Regions from separate parts of the Asanoa sp. NPDC050611 genome, predicted to be linked through region 1. Evidence: riboswitches for the same ligand, from Rfam matches in the RefSeq annotation. Region 1 holds a riboswitch; the other holds the start of a gene.

Region 1 (7,275 bases):
ACCACCGACGGAAACACCCTGATCGGCGGCGTACGACCGGCTCAGCGCGACCGTCCCCGGCCCGAGCCCGGTCAGCGAGCCCGCGGTCACCTCCGGCCGGATCGCACCGCGCAGCTGGTCCGGCGGCACCGCCGCGACCCGCACCCGCTCCCCCGCCAGCGGCTGCTCCGAGCGCACCTCGGCCACCGTCGCGAACTCCGGGTGCGCGCGCAGGGCCGAGGCGAGCCCGTCCGGCATCCCCGCCCGCATCGACTCGAACGTGCCGTCCGTGCGGGCCCGGTTGAGCGTGAACTCCACCGGGAAGTTCTCCGTCAGCTCTCGGCCGCTCTGGTCCCGCGCGGTGGCCAGCAGCACCGCGAACAGCGACATCAGCGCCACCCCGATCACGAGGGCGAGCGTGGTCGCGGCGGCCCGGCGCGGGTTGCGGCGGGCGTTGGCGACCGCGAGCGCCGGCACCGTGCCGAACAGCCGGGCCGGCAGCCAGCCGACGACCGCCACCGCCCGCGGCACCACCAGCGGGCCGGCCACCACCGCGGCGACGAAGAGCAGCATTCCGCCGCCGAGCACCAGGGGTAGGCCCGGGAAGCCGAGCGGCACGCCGAAGCCGATCGCCAGCAGGCCGGTGACGCCGAGCAGCAGTGCGCCGACGACGCGGGCGGTGCGGCGGCCGCCGGCGACCGCGCGCGGCTCGGCCAGGGCGGCGTCGCGCAGGGCGGCCAGCGGTGGGACCCGGCCCGCGGAGACGGCCGGGACCAGCGCGGAGACCACCGCCACGAACGTGCCGAAGCCGACCGCGACGAGGAACGTGGGCCAGCGCACCACCGGCGTGTGCAGCGGGATGTCGGTGGCGACCAGCTCGCGGCCCCACATCAGGCCGTACCCGATGAGCACGCTCATCACCAGGCCGCCGATCGAGGCGACGATGCCGAGCAGCAGCGCCTCCAGGAGCACGGTGCCGGTGACCTGGCGGCGGGACGCGCCGACCGCGCGGAGCAGGGCCAGCTCGCGCGTGCGCTGGGCGGCGAGGATCGCGAACGTGTTGTAGATGACGAACGCCGACACGGTCACCGCCACGAGGCCGAAGCCGAGCAGGACGGCGACGAAGCCGGTCACGTACTTGCCGGCCTCGACGGCGAGGCGGTCGCGGAGCTGGGCACCGGTCAGCACCGGGTACGCCTCCCCGAGCGCCGCCGACACCCGGTCGCGCAGCACCGTCTCGGACACCCCGGGCCGGGCGGCGACCACCACCTCGGCGAACCGCTCCGTCCCGGTCAGCTCGGTCAGCGCGGCGTCGGTGAGCGCGGCCACCGTCGAGCCGCCGTAGAGCCGGTTGACGCCGAGGTCGAGCACGCCGACGAGGGTCAGCGTGCGGGGCCGGCCAACCGCGTCGAGCACGGTGACCGGGCCGCCGACCGTGAAGCCGGCCCGCGCGACCGTGCTCTTCTCGACCGCCAGCTCGCCCGGCCCGGTCGGCAGCCGGCCGGACAGCAGGTCGTACGCGGCCAGCGACGGCACGTCCGGCACGGACAGCCCGTAGCCGACGTGGCCGTGGTCCATCATCAGCTTGCCGTCCCGGTCGAGCATGCTCAGCCAGGCCGCCATCCGCCCGTCGACCGCCGCGACGCCGTCGACCGCCGCGATGGTCGACACCGTGTCGCGCTCGGCGAGCTGCGCCGCGGGCTCGACCGCCACGTCGACGTTGCGGGCCGAGCGGGCCAGGTCGTCGTAGAAGGCGGCCCGGGCGGTGTCGCCGTAGACCAGCGTGCCGGCGAGGAAACCGACCCCGACCATCACCGCGAAGCCGGTGAGCACGAGCCGGACGGCGTGCGCGCGGAAACCGGTTACCGCGAGGCGAACAAGAGGCCGTTTCACGTCGACCAGTGTGAACACCCGCCACACGCGCCCCGAAACGCCCCGCCTGTCGCCGCCCCGATGCCCCCGCCGGACGGACAATGGCAATGGTTCCCGGTGTCACCTTTGCATACATAGCGATGTTTGCATAAGACTGGAGAGCAGCGAAGGCGAGGGAGGACCGAGTGGGCGCGGGACACGACCACGGCGTACGCGACGCGGGCGCCAAGCACCGCGGGCGCCTCTGGGCCGCTTTCGGGCTCCTCGCCGTCTTCATGGTCGTCGAGGCGGTCACCGCGTTCGCCACGGGCTCGCTGGCCCTGCTCTCCGACGCCGGGCACATGTTCACCGACGTCCTCGGGATCGGCATGGCGCTGGCCGCCATCACCGCCGCCCGGCGCGCGGCGGCCGACCCGCAACGGACGTTCGGGCTCTACCGGTTGGAAGTGCTGGCCGCCCTGGCCAACGCGGTGCTGCTGTTCGGCGTCGCGATCTACGTGCTGGTCGAGGCGGTACGCCGGTTCGGCGACGCACCGGCGGTCAGCACGACGCCGATGCTGATCGTGGCCGGCCTGGGCCTGATCGCCAACATCGTCGCGTTCGGCCTGCTCCGCCGCGGCGCCGAGGAGAGCATCAACGTCCGGGGCGCCTACCTGGAGGTGCTCGGCGACCTGGTCGGCTCCGTCGGCGTGCTGGTCGGCGCCGGGATCATCGCCGGCACGGGCTGGTTCGTGGTCGACCCGCTGATCGCGGTGGCGGTCGGCCTGTTCATCCTCCCCCGCACCTGGAAGCTCGGTCGGGAGGCGGTGCGGATCCTGGTGCAGGCCGCGCCGGGGCATCTCGACGTCGCGGCGATGCGCACCAAGCTCGGGTCGGTGCCGGGGGTGTGCGACGTGCACGATCTGCACGTCTGGACGCTGACCTCGGGCATGGAGGTGGCCTCGGCCCACCTCGGCATCGAGCGCGACGCGGAGGTCGCCACGGTGCTCGCGGCCGCCCGGGAGACGCTGCAGGACGGCTTCGGCATCGAGCACGCCACCCTCCAGGTCGAGCCGGTGGCTGCGACGGGTGACTGTCACACCGCCCGTTGGTGACGGTGGGTGCTTAGGACGGTCTTAACTTTGGTGACCATCGCGGGATATTTGCCCGGGTAAATCCGGGCAAGAGCCGCTAATAGGGCTTTACGGCCCTCCCGCAGAGTAGGGGTCCCTGGGTAGTCTCCAGATCGATCTTCGCAGGCGCGGCACCCCACCGGTGTCCGCGGAGGTCGTCGCCTAATCGCCACGGCGAGCCGGGGAACCACGCACCTGGGGTGCATCCGCGCGAGCGGTAGGGATCACTTTCCGTCCCGAACCCGTCAGCTAACCCGGTCGGCGGCTGACGGAAGGACATGCCCCCAGATGATCGATCCCCCCAGTCATCCGCACATCCGACGACGATGGTTCCGGGTCGTCGCGGTCGTGCTCGCCGGTCTCGTCATCGGGCTCGTGGGCCCGACGGCACCGGCCAGCGCGGACCCCGAGGACGAGGGCGGCACGGCTGAGCTGCGGGACCAGCTCGACAAGGCGAGCCGCGGCTACCTCGACGCCCAGGGCGCGCTGAAGCGCTCGCAGGGCAAGCAGCGGGAGCAGGAGGCGAGCCTCCGGACCATCGAGAAGGACCTGGCGACGCACGTCGAGGCGGTCGCCGAGCTGGGCCGCTCGGCCTATCGCACCGGCCGGCTGAGCCCGATGGCCGCGCTGATCAACAGTGACTCGCCGGAGCGCTTCCTGGAACGGGCCAACGCGCTCGGCATGGTCGCGGCCAACGAGCAGCGGACCATCCGCGGTCTCGAGGAGTCGCAGGCGAAGGAGGCGTCGGCCACCGACGCGATCAAGACGGAGGTACGCGAGCAGCAGCGCCAGGTGGCGCTGATGAAGGCCCGCAAGGACCAGGCGGAGCGGGCGCTGGACGTGGCGGCCAGGCAGCAGAAGGCGGCCGCGGCGAAGGCGTCCCAGAGCGGCGGGTCCGGCAGCAACACGGGCGGGTCCGGCGGGGCCACCGCCACACCGGCGAAGCGCAACAGCGACGGGAGCTGGCCGACCGAGTCGTGCAGCGTCAACGACCCGACCCCGGCCAGCGGCTGCATCACCCCGCGCACGCTGCACGCGCTGCAGCAGGCCAAGGCGGCCGGTTTCACGCACTACGTGTCGTGCTACCGCAGCGGCGGGTCCGGTGAGCATCCGAAGGGCCGGGCGTGCGACTTCGCGGCCGCGAAGGGCGGCTTCGAGGGCGACGCGACCGGTGCCGAGAAGACGTACGGCACGAACCTGGCCAACTACTTCATCCGCAACTCGGACAACCTGGCCGTGCTCTACGTGATCTGGTACCGGCAGATCTGGTTACCCAGCAGTGGTTGGAAGGCGTACAGCGGGGCGGGCGGAGACCCGTCCAGCGACCACACCAACCACGTGCACCTGAGCGTCTACTGAGGTCCCGAAAACCATCCGGGGGTACGCCGCTGGGCGTACCCCCGGATGCGTTCGGTTGTGGACGACCGCGCGGCGCCGAACCGGGAACCTGTCGGCATGACGCTCTCACCGAACTGGCGCAGGACCTTGCTGACGGTGCACGTGGCGACCGCGGTCGGCTGGCTCGGCAGCGACTTCGTGATGCTCGCGCTGGGCATCTCGGGTCTGTCCGGTGGCGACCCCGACGTGGTCTATCCGGCGATGTACCTCGTCGCCCGGGCGGTGTTCGCTCCCCTGAGCTTCGTGGTGCTCCTGGTCGCCGTGCTCAACGGTCTGCTCACCCCGTGGGGGCTGGTCCGGTGGTGGTGGGTCGTCGTGAAGCTGTTCCTGGTCACCCTGATGGTGGTGCTGGTCGTCCTGTCGCTGCTGCCGGGGCTGGCGCTGGCGGCCGATCTGCGCGGCGCGCTGCCCGCCGGCGACCGGGTCAACATGGTGGTGGCGCCGTCGGTGTCGACGACGATGATGCTGGTGGCGACCGTGCTGTCGACCTTCAAACCGTGGGGTCGGACGCCGTGGAGTCGAGCACCTCGCGGAGCCGCTCGGCCAGCGCGTGGTGTGCCTGCCGGGCCGTCCTGAACGCGTACCCGAAGAGCAGGGCCGGCGCGGTCAGCGTGATCGTCACCTCGATGTGCAGGCCGCCGTCGGAGACCGGATAGATCCGCGCACGGTTACGCAGCGTCGTGCCGGGGCGCTGGCGTGCGAGGGTGACCACCTCGGCCGCGCGGGCCCGTGGGCCGTCGGCGGGCCCGGGCGTGTTGACCGCCAGCACGTCGGCCGTGTAGGTGGTGGTGAACCGGAACGGGCCGAACGCCAGCCGGTCGTTGATCACGAAGCTGCGCAACGCGCCGTCCACCGGCCGCACCTCGGTGACCTTGACGATGTACGGGTGGAGCTCGGTGTGCCGGCTGAAGTCGGACAGCAGCCTGACGGCCTCTTCGGGCGCGCAGCCGGCGCGCAGTTCGTAGGTGAAGGTGCCGCTCTTGGCCACGAAGCTCCTCGTCGTCAGTTCAGGTGGTGCAGGGCGGGTGCGGGGAAGGCGTACGGCGCCGGAGCGCTCACCGGCATGATCGACGACCAGAGGCTCAGCGCCACGTCCACGCTGCGCGGGCGGTCGCCCGGCGTGCGGGTCAGGGTGGCCCGGCAGAGGTCGGCGACGGTGCGGGGCAGGCCGGGCACCGCGAGCACCGGCGCCGGGGCGGTGCGCGGGCGGTGTGCGGCCGCCCGGCCCGTCAGCATCTCGTGCAGCAGGAGGCCGAGGGCGAACACGTCGTCGGCGGGCAACCCGGGTGCACCGGCCGGACCGGCGAGGCCGAAGTCGATGATCTTGGCGCCGGCCCGGGTGAGCATGACGTTGCGGGCCGAGACGTCGCGGTGCACCACGCCGCGGCGGTGGGCCACCGCCAGCACGTCGGCGACGGTGGCGGCGATCCGGACCGCCTCCGGCCAGGGCAGCGGGCCACCGACCAGCCGGCCGGCCAGCGCGACGCCGTCGAGCAGCTCGAGCACCACGTAGGGAGCGACCGAGCCGTCCGGCAGCGGCGCGGCGCCGTGGTCGTAGACGCGCGGGACGCTAGGGTGCCGCAGCCGCTCGGTGATCTCCGCCTCGCGCCCGGCGAGGTCGGCGTGCGCCGGCGTGATGACCTTCACGGCCAGCGGGCGCGCGGTCTGGCTGTCGAAGCCGTGGTAGACCGTCGACACGCCGCCGCGCGCGATGGGACCCAGCAGGACGTACCGCCGGAGGATGGTCGTGCCCATCCGCAACCACGCCACGCCCCGGGACTCTTCCGGATCAACCGGGCCCGGGACAAGAGGTCACGGACAGGCTTTAGACATCGATAAGCCTCAGGCGCCGGCGGGTGTGTTGAGGTCGCCCAGGTAGGGCTCCGGGGCCCCGAACAACCCGAGCAGACCGGTGACCCAGAGCTGCCGGTGTACGAACCGGCTGGGCTCGGTGACCACCAGCTTGATGCCGCTCACCTCTGCGGTCTGGAAGCCCGCCACCATCGCGCTGATGCCGACGGAGTCGATGAAGCTCACCAGGCGCAGGTTGAGCTCGATCCGGGTGGGACGATCGTCGGTCAGCGCCGCGGCGATGGCCTCTTTGACCTCGTGGGCGGAGTCGACATCGATCTCACCGCGGGGGGCGATCTCGAGGACTCCGTTGGCACGTCGAGTTGTCACGATCGACAGACTCACGCAACTACCTCCGAGCTCGAACCTCGGTCCGCATCCAGGGGACCTTTCGACAGTACGCGGACCGCGACCGAGAGTATTCGCATCCATCACATGGTCGCCAGCCTTGCGGCCGCGTACTTTCCCCTTTCTCGTATTCCGAAACCGGCATAGCCGGTCAAAACGTGAATATGTGACCTTCGCCTCGCGTGAACAGAACACACGTGTCGAATTCCGGCCGGGGCCAGCGTACCGCACGTGTCGACCGTCACACTGGGTGAGGCGACCGGGACCGTCCACAGTCGGCAGCCGGGTGATCCGGGTCGCATCACGGTGACGATGTGTGGTTTGCGCCGCCCAGCGGGCGGGCACTGACCAGATGCCGGACGCCTGTGCGTCCGAAGTGGCAGGTTCGGCGACCGAGGAGGAGAGCAAGGATGTTCGGGACCAACCTCATGGACCGCCGGAGCAGGACCGAGCGGATCGCCGACGACGCGTGGGACCACCTACGGTCGTTCGTCGACTCGGCGCGGTCCGCCGGGCGGCACACGGCCGGCCTGGCGGGCGACGCGGGCGGCGCCGTGACCGGCGTCGTCGGTGGCGCGGCGACCGCGGTCGGCGGCGCGGCGAACGTCGTCGGTGGCGCGGCGGACGAGGCCCGCCGGCGGGCCAGCCTGGCCTTCGACGCCCTCGCCGGGCGCCGGATGCCGACGCCGTGGACCCTCGTCATCGCGGTGGCCGC
Region 2 (7,777 bases), on a different contig from region 1:
CAGGGCGGTCACCGCGAGCAGCACGCCGAACGCCACCTTGCGGGTGGTCGTCGGGAACAGGCTCATCTCGCGGGGGTACGAGGTGAACAGCAGCGGCCTTCCGCGCGGGGCCTTGGTGGCGACCGTCATACCCGCTCGACCTCCCGGGTGCCGAACAGCCCGTAGGGGCGGACGAGCAGGACCAACAGCATCAGCACGTACGGCGTGATCACCGAGACGTTGCCGCCGAGCCAGGGCGTGTGGTTCTGGTAGGTGGCGACCAGCTCCTGCGCGACGCCGACGGCGAGCCCGCCGACCACCGCGCCCGGCAGCGAGTCGAGCCCGCCGAGGATGATCACCGGCAGCGCGACCAGCGCGGTGAGCCAGAGCGTGCCGTCGAAGCTGCCGCCCGCGGCCGCGAACGTGCCGCCGACCGCGGCCAGCGCGCCGGCCAGCGCCCAGCTCAGGGCGAACACCGCGCCGACGGAGACGCCCTGCGCCAGCGCGGCCTCCTGGTCGTCCGCCGCGGCCCGCATCGCGAGGCCCATCCGGGAGAACCGGAAGAACACGAACAGCGCGGCCACGAGCACCGCCGCGCAGAGGAAGGCGGCGATGTGCCGGTGCTCGATGTGGACGTTGCCGATCACCAGGGTGGACAGTCCCCAGGGGTCGTGCACGTTGCGCACGTCGAGACCGATGAAGATGTTGACCACGACCCGGATGGCGACGTCGACGCCGAGCGTGATGATCGCGACGACGAACGCCGGGCGGCCCACCATCGGGCGCACCGCGCCGCGCTCGATCCCGAGCCCGAGCAGCGCGGTGAGCAGGGCGGCCACGGGCAGCGCGGCCCAGAAGCCGATCGGGCCGGCGAGGTGGCTGACCAGCACGACACCGGCGAGCATCAGGGCGGGCTGGGCGAAGCTGATCACCCGGGTCGCCTTGTAGATGATCACGAACCCGAGCGCGAGCAGCGCGTACACGCTCCCGACCCCGAGCCCCCGGACAAAGCCCTCGACGAAAGCCGTCATGCCGCGGCCTTCGCCTTGTAGATGTCGTCGACCAGGTCGCCGAAGAGGTCGGCCACCGCCGAGCGGCGGACCTTCTGGGTCGCGGTCAGCTCGCCGTCCTCGTGGTCGAGCTCCTTGGGCAGCATGCGGAACTCGCGCACCTGCTCGACCGGGGCGTGCCGGCGGTTGACGTCGTCGACCACCGACTGCACCAGCGCGCGCACCTCGTTCTTGTGCGACAGGTCGCGGTAGGTGGTGTAGCCGATCCCGCGGCGCTGGGCCCACTCGCCGACGGTGTCCCACTCGATGCCGATCAGCGCGGCCAGGAACGGCTTGCGGTCGCCGAGCAGGATCGCCTCCTTGATGTACGGCGACGCCTTGAGCGCGTTCTCGATCTCGCTGGGCGCGATGTTCTTGCCGCCCGCCGTGATCATGATGTCCTTGGCCCGGTCGGTGATCCGCAGATGCGAGTCGCCTTCCCACTCCCCGATGTCGCCGGTCCGCAGCCAGCCGTCGTCCGTCTTGGCCCGCGCGGTCGCCGCCGGGTCGTTGAAGTAGCCGACGAACACGCCCGGGTGCCGCAGCTGGATCTCGCCGGTGGCCGGGTCGAGCCGCAGCTCGGTGTCGTCCTCGGGCTCGCCGACCGTGCCGAGCCGGATCCGCCTGGGCCGGTTGCCGGTCGCGATCGCCGAGCTCTCGGTCATGCCGTAGACCTCGTACATCGGCACCCCGATGCCCATGAAGAAGCGCAGCACGTCGGGCGCGATCGGCGCGGCACCGGAGGCGGCGAACCGGACCCGGCCGATGCCGACCCGCTCGCGCAGGGCGCGATAGAAGAAGAGCCAACCGGCCGCGTACGCCAGGCGGGTGCCGAAGGTGTGCACCCCGCCGGTGCGCACGAGCGTCGCGCCGATCCGATCGGCCACCCGCAGCCAGAGCCGGGCGTTGAGCCGCTTGACCGGTGACGCGTTGGCGAGCTTGATCTGCACCGTGGCCAGCATCTTCTCCCAGATGCGCGGCACACCGAACAGGATCGTCGGCTGCACCTCGCGCAGGTTGGCCTGCACGGTGGCGATCGACTCGGCGAAGTTGACCTGGATGCCGGCGCCGGCGTTGAACCAGATCGTGAAGATCCGCTCGGCGACGTGGCACAGCGGCAGGTAGGACACCAGCAGGTCGCGCGGCCCGGGTGGCGCACCGGCGAAACCGCGGCCGGCGCTGATCGTGCGCACCGCGAAGTCCACGTTGGCCACCGACAGCATCGCGCCCTTGGGCGGGCCGGTCGTCCCCGACGTGTAGATGAGCGTGGCGATGTCGTCGAGCGTCGTGGTGGCCATCAGGTCGGCGACCGCCTCGGCGTGCGCGGCCCGGTGCTCCCGGCCCAGCGCCAGCAGGTCGTCCCAGCCGAGCAGCGCCGGGTGGTCGTAGCGGTGCCGGATGCCGCGCGGCTCGAGATAGACGACCCGCTGCAGGTCGGGGCACTCGCCGATCACCTCGAGCGCCTTGTCGACCTGCTCCTGGTCCTCGGCGACCAGCACCTTCGCGCCCGAGTGCGACAGCAGGTAGCCGACCTCCGCCGCCGGGTTCGTCGGATAGAGGCCGACCGTGGTCGCCCGCACGGCGACCGTGGCGACGTCGGTGAACAGCCACTCGGGGCGGTTGTCGGCGTGCACCGCGACCCGGTCGCCGGGCTGGACGCCGAGCGCGAGCAGCCCGTGCGCGACGGTCAGCGCGTGGTCCCAGTAGTCGGACCAGGTGTACTGCCGCCAGATGCCGTGGTGCTTCTCGCGCATCGCGACGCCGTGCGGCGTCTCCGCGGCCCGGTCGCGGATCCGGGACGCGATCGTGGTCACCGTCTCGGTGCGGGTCGGTGTCGACAGCGTCACGCCCGTTCCACCTCCCCAAGGTAGGCGCGGATCACGTCGGGGTCGTGCTGGATCTCGGCGGGGACGCCGGTCGCCACGGGGTGGCCGAAGTCGACGACCATCACCCGGTCGGCCAGGTCCATCACCAGGCCCATGTCGTGCTCGACCAGCAGGATCGGGATGTCCAGCTCGTCGCGGATGTCGAGGATGTAGCGGGCCATGTCCTCGGTCTCCTCGACGTTCATGCCGCCGACCGGCTCGTCGAGGAGGAGCAGCTTGGGCTCCATGGCCAAGGCCCGGCCGAGCTCGACCCGCTTCTGCACGCCGTAGGGCAGCAGGCCGACCGGCAGCCGGCGCCACTGCTCGAGCTCGAGGAAGTCGATGATGTCCTCGACCCGCGCGCGCGCCGCGACCTCGGCCCGCCGGGCCTTGCCGAGCCAGGCGAGGGCGGCGAGCGTCCCGTACCCGATGTGGTGGTGTCGGCCGAGCATCAGGTTGTCGAGGACGGTGAGGTTCGCGAACAGCTCGACGTTCTGGAAGGTGCGGGCCATGCCGCGGGCGGCGATCTGGTGCGGGCGGCGGCCGATCAGGTCCGCGCCGTCGAAGAGGACCCGGCCCCGCTGCGGGCGGTAGACGCCGGAGAGCACATTGAAGATCGAGGTCTTGCCGGCGCCGTTCGGCCCGATGATCGCGAACAGCTCGCGCTCGCCGACCGTGAAGCTGATGCCGTCGATCGCCTTCACCCCGGCGAAGCTGAGGTGCACATCCTCGAAAACAAGTATGTCGTCGCTCACCCCGCCGCCTCCCTTCGGTCGGCGGAGCGCGAGCGAGAGTCACTGAGCCGGCCGCGCTCGCTCATGACAACCACCGCTTGCGGCGCTTGTAGTGCTTGACGTCGCGGAACGAGCGGCGGGCGGCACCGGTGTCGGCGGCGCCGAGGCCGAGGTAGAACTCGCGGACGTCGTCGTCGGCGAGCAGCCGGTCGGCGGGCTTGTCGAGGACGACCTTGCCCGTCTCCAGGACGTAGCCGTGGCTCGCGATGGACAGCGCCATCGCCGCGTTCTGCTCGACCAGCAGCACGGCCGTGCCCGACTTGTTGATCTCGACGATGATCTCGCGGACCTGGTCGACCAGGCGGGGTGCGAGGCCGAGGCTCGGCTCGTCGAGCAGGAGGTAGCGAGGTTTCGCCATCAGCGCCCGCCCCATCGCGAGCATCTGCTGTTCACCTCCGGACAGGTAACCGGCCAGCTTCCGGCGGCGGTCCTTGAGCACCGGGAACAGGCCGTAGACGTGGTCGAGCCGCTCGCTGACGGCACCCGCGTTGGTGTGGCCGCCGACGCGCAGGTTGTCCTCGACGGTCAGCTCGCCGAAGATCCGGCGGCCCTCCATCACCTGGCTGATCCCCCGGCGCACGACGGCCGCAGGCCGCAGGCCGTGGATCGGGTCGCCGTCGAGGGTGACCGAGCCCTTCGTCACCGCACCGTCGTGCACGTCGAGGAGGCCGGTCAGGGCACGCAGCAGGGTCGTCTTGCCCGCGCCGTTGGCGCCGAGCAGGGCGACGACGGCGCCGCTCGGGAGGTCGAGCGAGACACCGCGTAACACGAGCATCACGTCGTCGTAGACGACCTCGAGATTTCGGACTTGCAGCACCGGGGGCGCCCCACTTTATGCGTGAGAATGCGAACGAGTGTGGTGTGGGTCACAAGGTGAAACACATTTAACTACGTAGTAACCAGCCGTCGCTAGAGCCGGGCCCAAGATTTTTGCACTGCCAATGAAATTTCTTTGGCCGCAGGTGTGAGCTGTCCTGCTTTTGGCGTGGATCATTCAGCCGATAAGGGGCGGTTCCCCCTGTTGCGCTTTGTGCCGGTGGGGTCCGGGGTTACGGTGAGGCCGCCGGTGTGGTCACCAAGCCCATCCCCCCGGGTGGCACCCCGCCGGTGCCGCCGAATCGCCGGCCCGCACCCCGCCCGCTCCCAGACGGGCGCCGCATGACGACTCCGGGCCATCAACGCGAATCGGGGACCCAACCGAAGCACTGGGGTGAATCCGCGTGGTTGCACGCGGAGGGGCGTTCTTCCCGTCCCAACCCGTCAGCTAACCCGGTAGGCGGCCGCGGAAGAAGGGTCTGCACTTGTCGTCAGCACGGATGTCGCTGCGTGCGCTCGTGCTGGTCGCCATGGCGGTCGCCGTTGCCGTGCCCGCGGGCGCGGCGTCGGCCGAACCGTCGGCCAGCGAGCTCACCACGAAGATCAACAAGTCGTCTGCCGAGCTGGAGAAGGTCGTCGAGGCCTACAACAAGCTCAACGAGGAGACGAAGGCAACGAAGGCACAGGCGGGCAAGGTGGCAACGCGCCTCGCTCCGCTGCAACAGCAGCTCGACGATGCACAGGCCGACGTCGGTGACATCGCCGTCGCCGCCTACCAGACCGGGCGTCTCGGCACCGCCGGCGCCCTGCTGGGCGACAGCGGCGGGTTGCTCGACCGGATGTCGGCGCTCGACGCGCTGGCCCGGGAACGCCAGACGCAGATCGACGCGTTCGAGGACACCCGGGAACAGCTGACCGCCGATCAGCAGCGCCTGGCCACCGCGCGGGCCCAGCAGGACGCGCAGGCCAAGGAGCTGCAGGCCCGCAAGAAGAAGATCGAGGCCGACCTCGACAAGTTGTACGACCTGCGCAAGCAGGCATACGGCTCGGCGACCTCGAGCGGGTCCTCCTACAGCGGGAAGATCCCGTCGGTGTCCGGCCAGGCGGGTGTGGCGGTCCGGTACGCGTACAACGCGATCGGCACGCCGTACGTCTGGGCGGCCGAAGGTCCGAACGGCTACGACTGCTCGGGTCTGACGCTGGCGGCCTGGCGCGCGGCGGGCAAGTCGCTGCCGCACAACGCGGCGATGCAGTGGGACAAGGTCGCGCACATCTCCCGCAGCCAGTTGGCCGCGGGCGACCTCGTCTTCTACAGCGGCCTCGGCCACGTGGCCCTGTACGTCGGCGGCAACCAGGTGATCCACGCGCCCACAGCGGGCGAGTCGGTGAAGCTGGCCTCGGTCGACATGATGACGCCGTACGGCTACGGCCGGGTGCGCTGAGTCTGTCCGGAACCCCGGCGGCACGCTCCGGTTCGGAGCGCACCGCCGGGGTTCCGGCGTGTCCGGCAGCCGTAAGCGTGGTGCCGCGCCCGGCGCGTAACCGGCGGGCTTCGCTGGTCGTTGCGGGATCGACCGGCCGGGGCGGGGACGGGGGCGCCCGGCGGCAGCGATCGCGAGGAGGCGACCGTGCTCGACGACATGCGGACCACGCAGGACAACGACAGTGCTGACAAGACCCGGCGGACCAGGCGGACCGCGCTGGTGATCGGTGGCGGGGCCGCGCTCATGCTCGTCGCCCTCGGCGTGGCGGCCGTCGCGCTGGCACCCGGCGGCAGCGAGCCGGCCGGCCCGCCGGCGGACCTCCTCCAGCAGTCACAACGCGTCTGCGACGCCGACGGTCAAGGAACCAAGGTGCAGGACAACGGCGCGACGCTCGTCGTCGACAACACCGGCAGCAAGGACCGCACCGGCGTCAGCCTGACCGGCCTCGAGTGCATCCTCGAGGAGTCGCGGGTGCCCGAGGACGTCAAGCAGCGGATGTTCGCCACCCGGACCCGCGACGGGAAGGTCGAGGGCACCTGGCCGGGCTTCCGCGCCTCCTGGACCTATGACCCCGCCCAGGGCCTCGACTTCACCATCACCCGGATCGCCTAGGCGCCCGCGAGCACGGGCGTGCACCACGGCAGGGCGGTCCGGACGGTGTAGGCCCACCAGCCGATGTGCCGCCCGTAGCGGGCGCGTAGCTCCTCGGGCCCGGGCGCCGGCGTGCCGTAGACCTGCTCCGCCGCCAGGCGGAACGGGCGCATCTCCAGCGGGACCTCGTCGGGCCGGCCGAGGGCCCGCAGCAACAGCGCGTCGGCCGTGAAGGGCCCGATGCCGGGCACGGCGAGCAGGGCCGCGCGCGCGTCGCCGTAGGGCGCCGTGCGCAGCCACTGCTCGCCCAACGCACCGACCCCGGCCGCCACCTCACGCACCCGCGCCGCGCGCTGGGCATGGCCCGCGTAACCGCGCAGCGTCGCCTCGTCGAGCGCCGCGACCACCGCGAGCGACGGGAACGCCCGGTAGACCACGTCGTCGACGACCAGCGACGGCCCCAGGTCGGCCGCCATCCGCCGCCGGCGCGCACCGGCGAACCACTGCGTGCTGCGCTGGGTCAGGGTGAAGTGGACGGTCGCCTCGGCCAACGAGGGAAAGCGGACCTGGTGCAACCCGCGGGCGACCCGCATCACCGCCGCCATGCCGGGGTCGGCGTCGGCCGCGGCGTGGAAGCCGCGCAGGTCGTCCCCCAGGCCCAGCCAGTCGGAGGCGGACCGCTCCACGGCGGCCGCCTCGGCAGGCGACAGCGGCGCCGACGCGAACACGGCAAGCCGCGCACCGCCGGACGGATCGGCGGTCACCGACGCCACCACGGCCGCCCCCGCGGCGGCCCTGGCGGGGTCGGGATGGGCGAACGCCCGGCGCACCACGCCGTCGGCGACGCGATGGTCGCCCGCCAGGGGCACGAAGCCCTCCAGCGCCCGCACGGTGCACCCGAAGTCGTAGGGAGGAGCGGCACCCAGCACCGCTCGATGAACCACTGTTGGTGTCATGCCCGACACGCTTCCGCACGGGTACGACAAAAACGGCCGGCGTCCGGAGGACGCCAGCCGTTCTCGACAGAAGTTCCTTACGCGGCCTGCAGGCCCTCCGCCCGGGCCAGCTCACGCAGCCGCCCCAGAGCCTGGATCTCCAGCTGCCGGATCCGCTCCCGGGAGAGCGAGAACCGCGACGCGACCTCGGTCAGCGAGTGCTCGCGACCGTCCTCGAGGCCGTACCGCGCCCGCATGATGCCG

Evidence for each region. Region 1 has a riboswitch for cyclic di-AMP ahead of AB0H87_RS34035 (hypothetical protein). Riboswitches for the same ligand answer to the same signal wherever they lie in the genome.
Region 2: linked by a shared signal. The riboswitch ahead of AB0H87_RS19725 (NlpC/P60 family protein) and the one ahead of AB0H87_RS34035 (hypothetical protein) in region 1 are both predicted to bind cyclic di-AMP.

The regions. Positions count from the first base shown of each region.
Region 1 is NZ_JBFAIU010000338.1:46-7,320, reverse strand. It holds gene AB0H87_RS34045 (FtsX-like permease family protein) at 1-1,872, opposite strand, end outside; gene AB0H87_RS34040 (cation diffusion facilitator family transporter) at 2,037-2,945, shown strand; cyclic di-AMP (ydaO/yuaA leader) riboswitch at 3,113-3,243, shown strand; gene AB0H87_RS34035 (hypothetical protein) at 3,252-4,322, shown strand; gene AB0H87_RS34030 (hypothetical protein) at 4,419-4,937, shown strand; gene AB0H87_RS34025 (SRPBCC family protein) at 4,852-5,349, opposite strand; gene AB0H87_RS34020 (serine/threonine-protein kinase) at 5,364-6,116, opposite strand; gene AB0H87_RS34015 (STAS domain-containing protein) at 6,204-6,557, opposite strand; partial or broken gene AB0H87_RS34010 (hypothetical protein) at 6,971-7,275, shown strand, end outside.
Region 2 is NZ_JBFAIU010000120.1:6,931-14,707, reverse strand. It holds gene AB0H87_RS19750 (branched-chain amino acid ABC transporter permease) at 1-129, opposite strand, end outside; gene AB0H87_RS19745 (branched-chain amino acid ABC transporter permease) at 126-1,010, opposite strand; gene AB0H87_RS19740 (AMP-binding protein) at 1,007-2,875, opposite strand; gene AB0H87_RS19735 (ABC transporter ATP-binding protein) at 2,872-3,648, opposite strand; gene AB0H87_RS19730 (ABC transporter ATP-binding protein) at 3,710-4,462, opposite strand; cyclic di-AMP (ydaO/yuaA leader) riboswitch at 4,830-4,981, shown strand; gene AB0H87_RS19725 (NlpC/P60 family protein) at 4,989-5,945, shown strand; gene AB0H87_RS19720 (hypothetical protein) at 6,132-6,599, shown strand; gene AB0H87_RS19715 (hypothetical protein) at 6,596-7,534, opposite strand; gene AB0H87_RS19710 (sigma-70 family RNA polymerase sigma factor) at 7,612-7,777, opposite strand, start outside.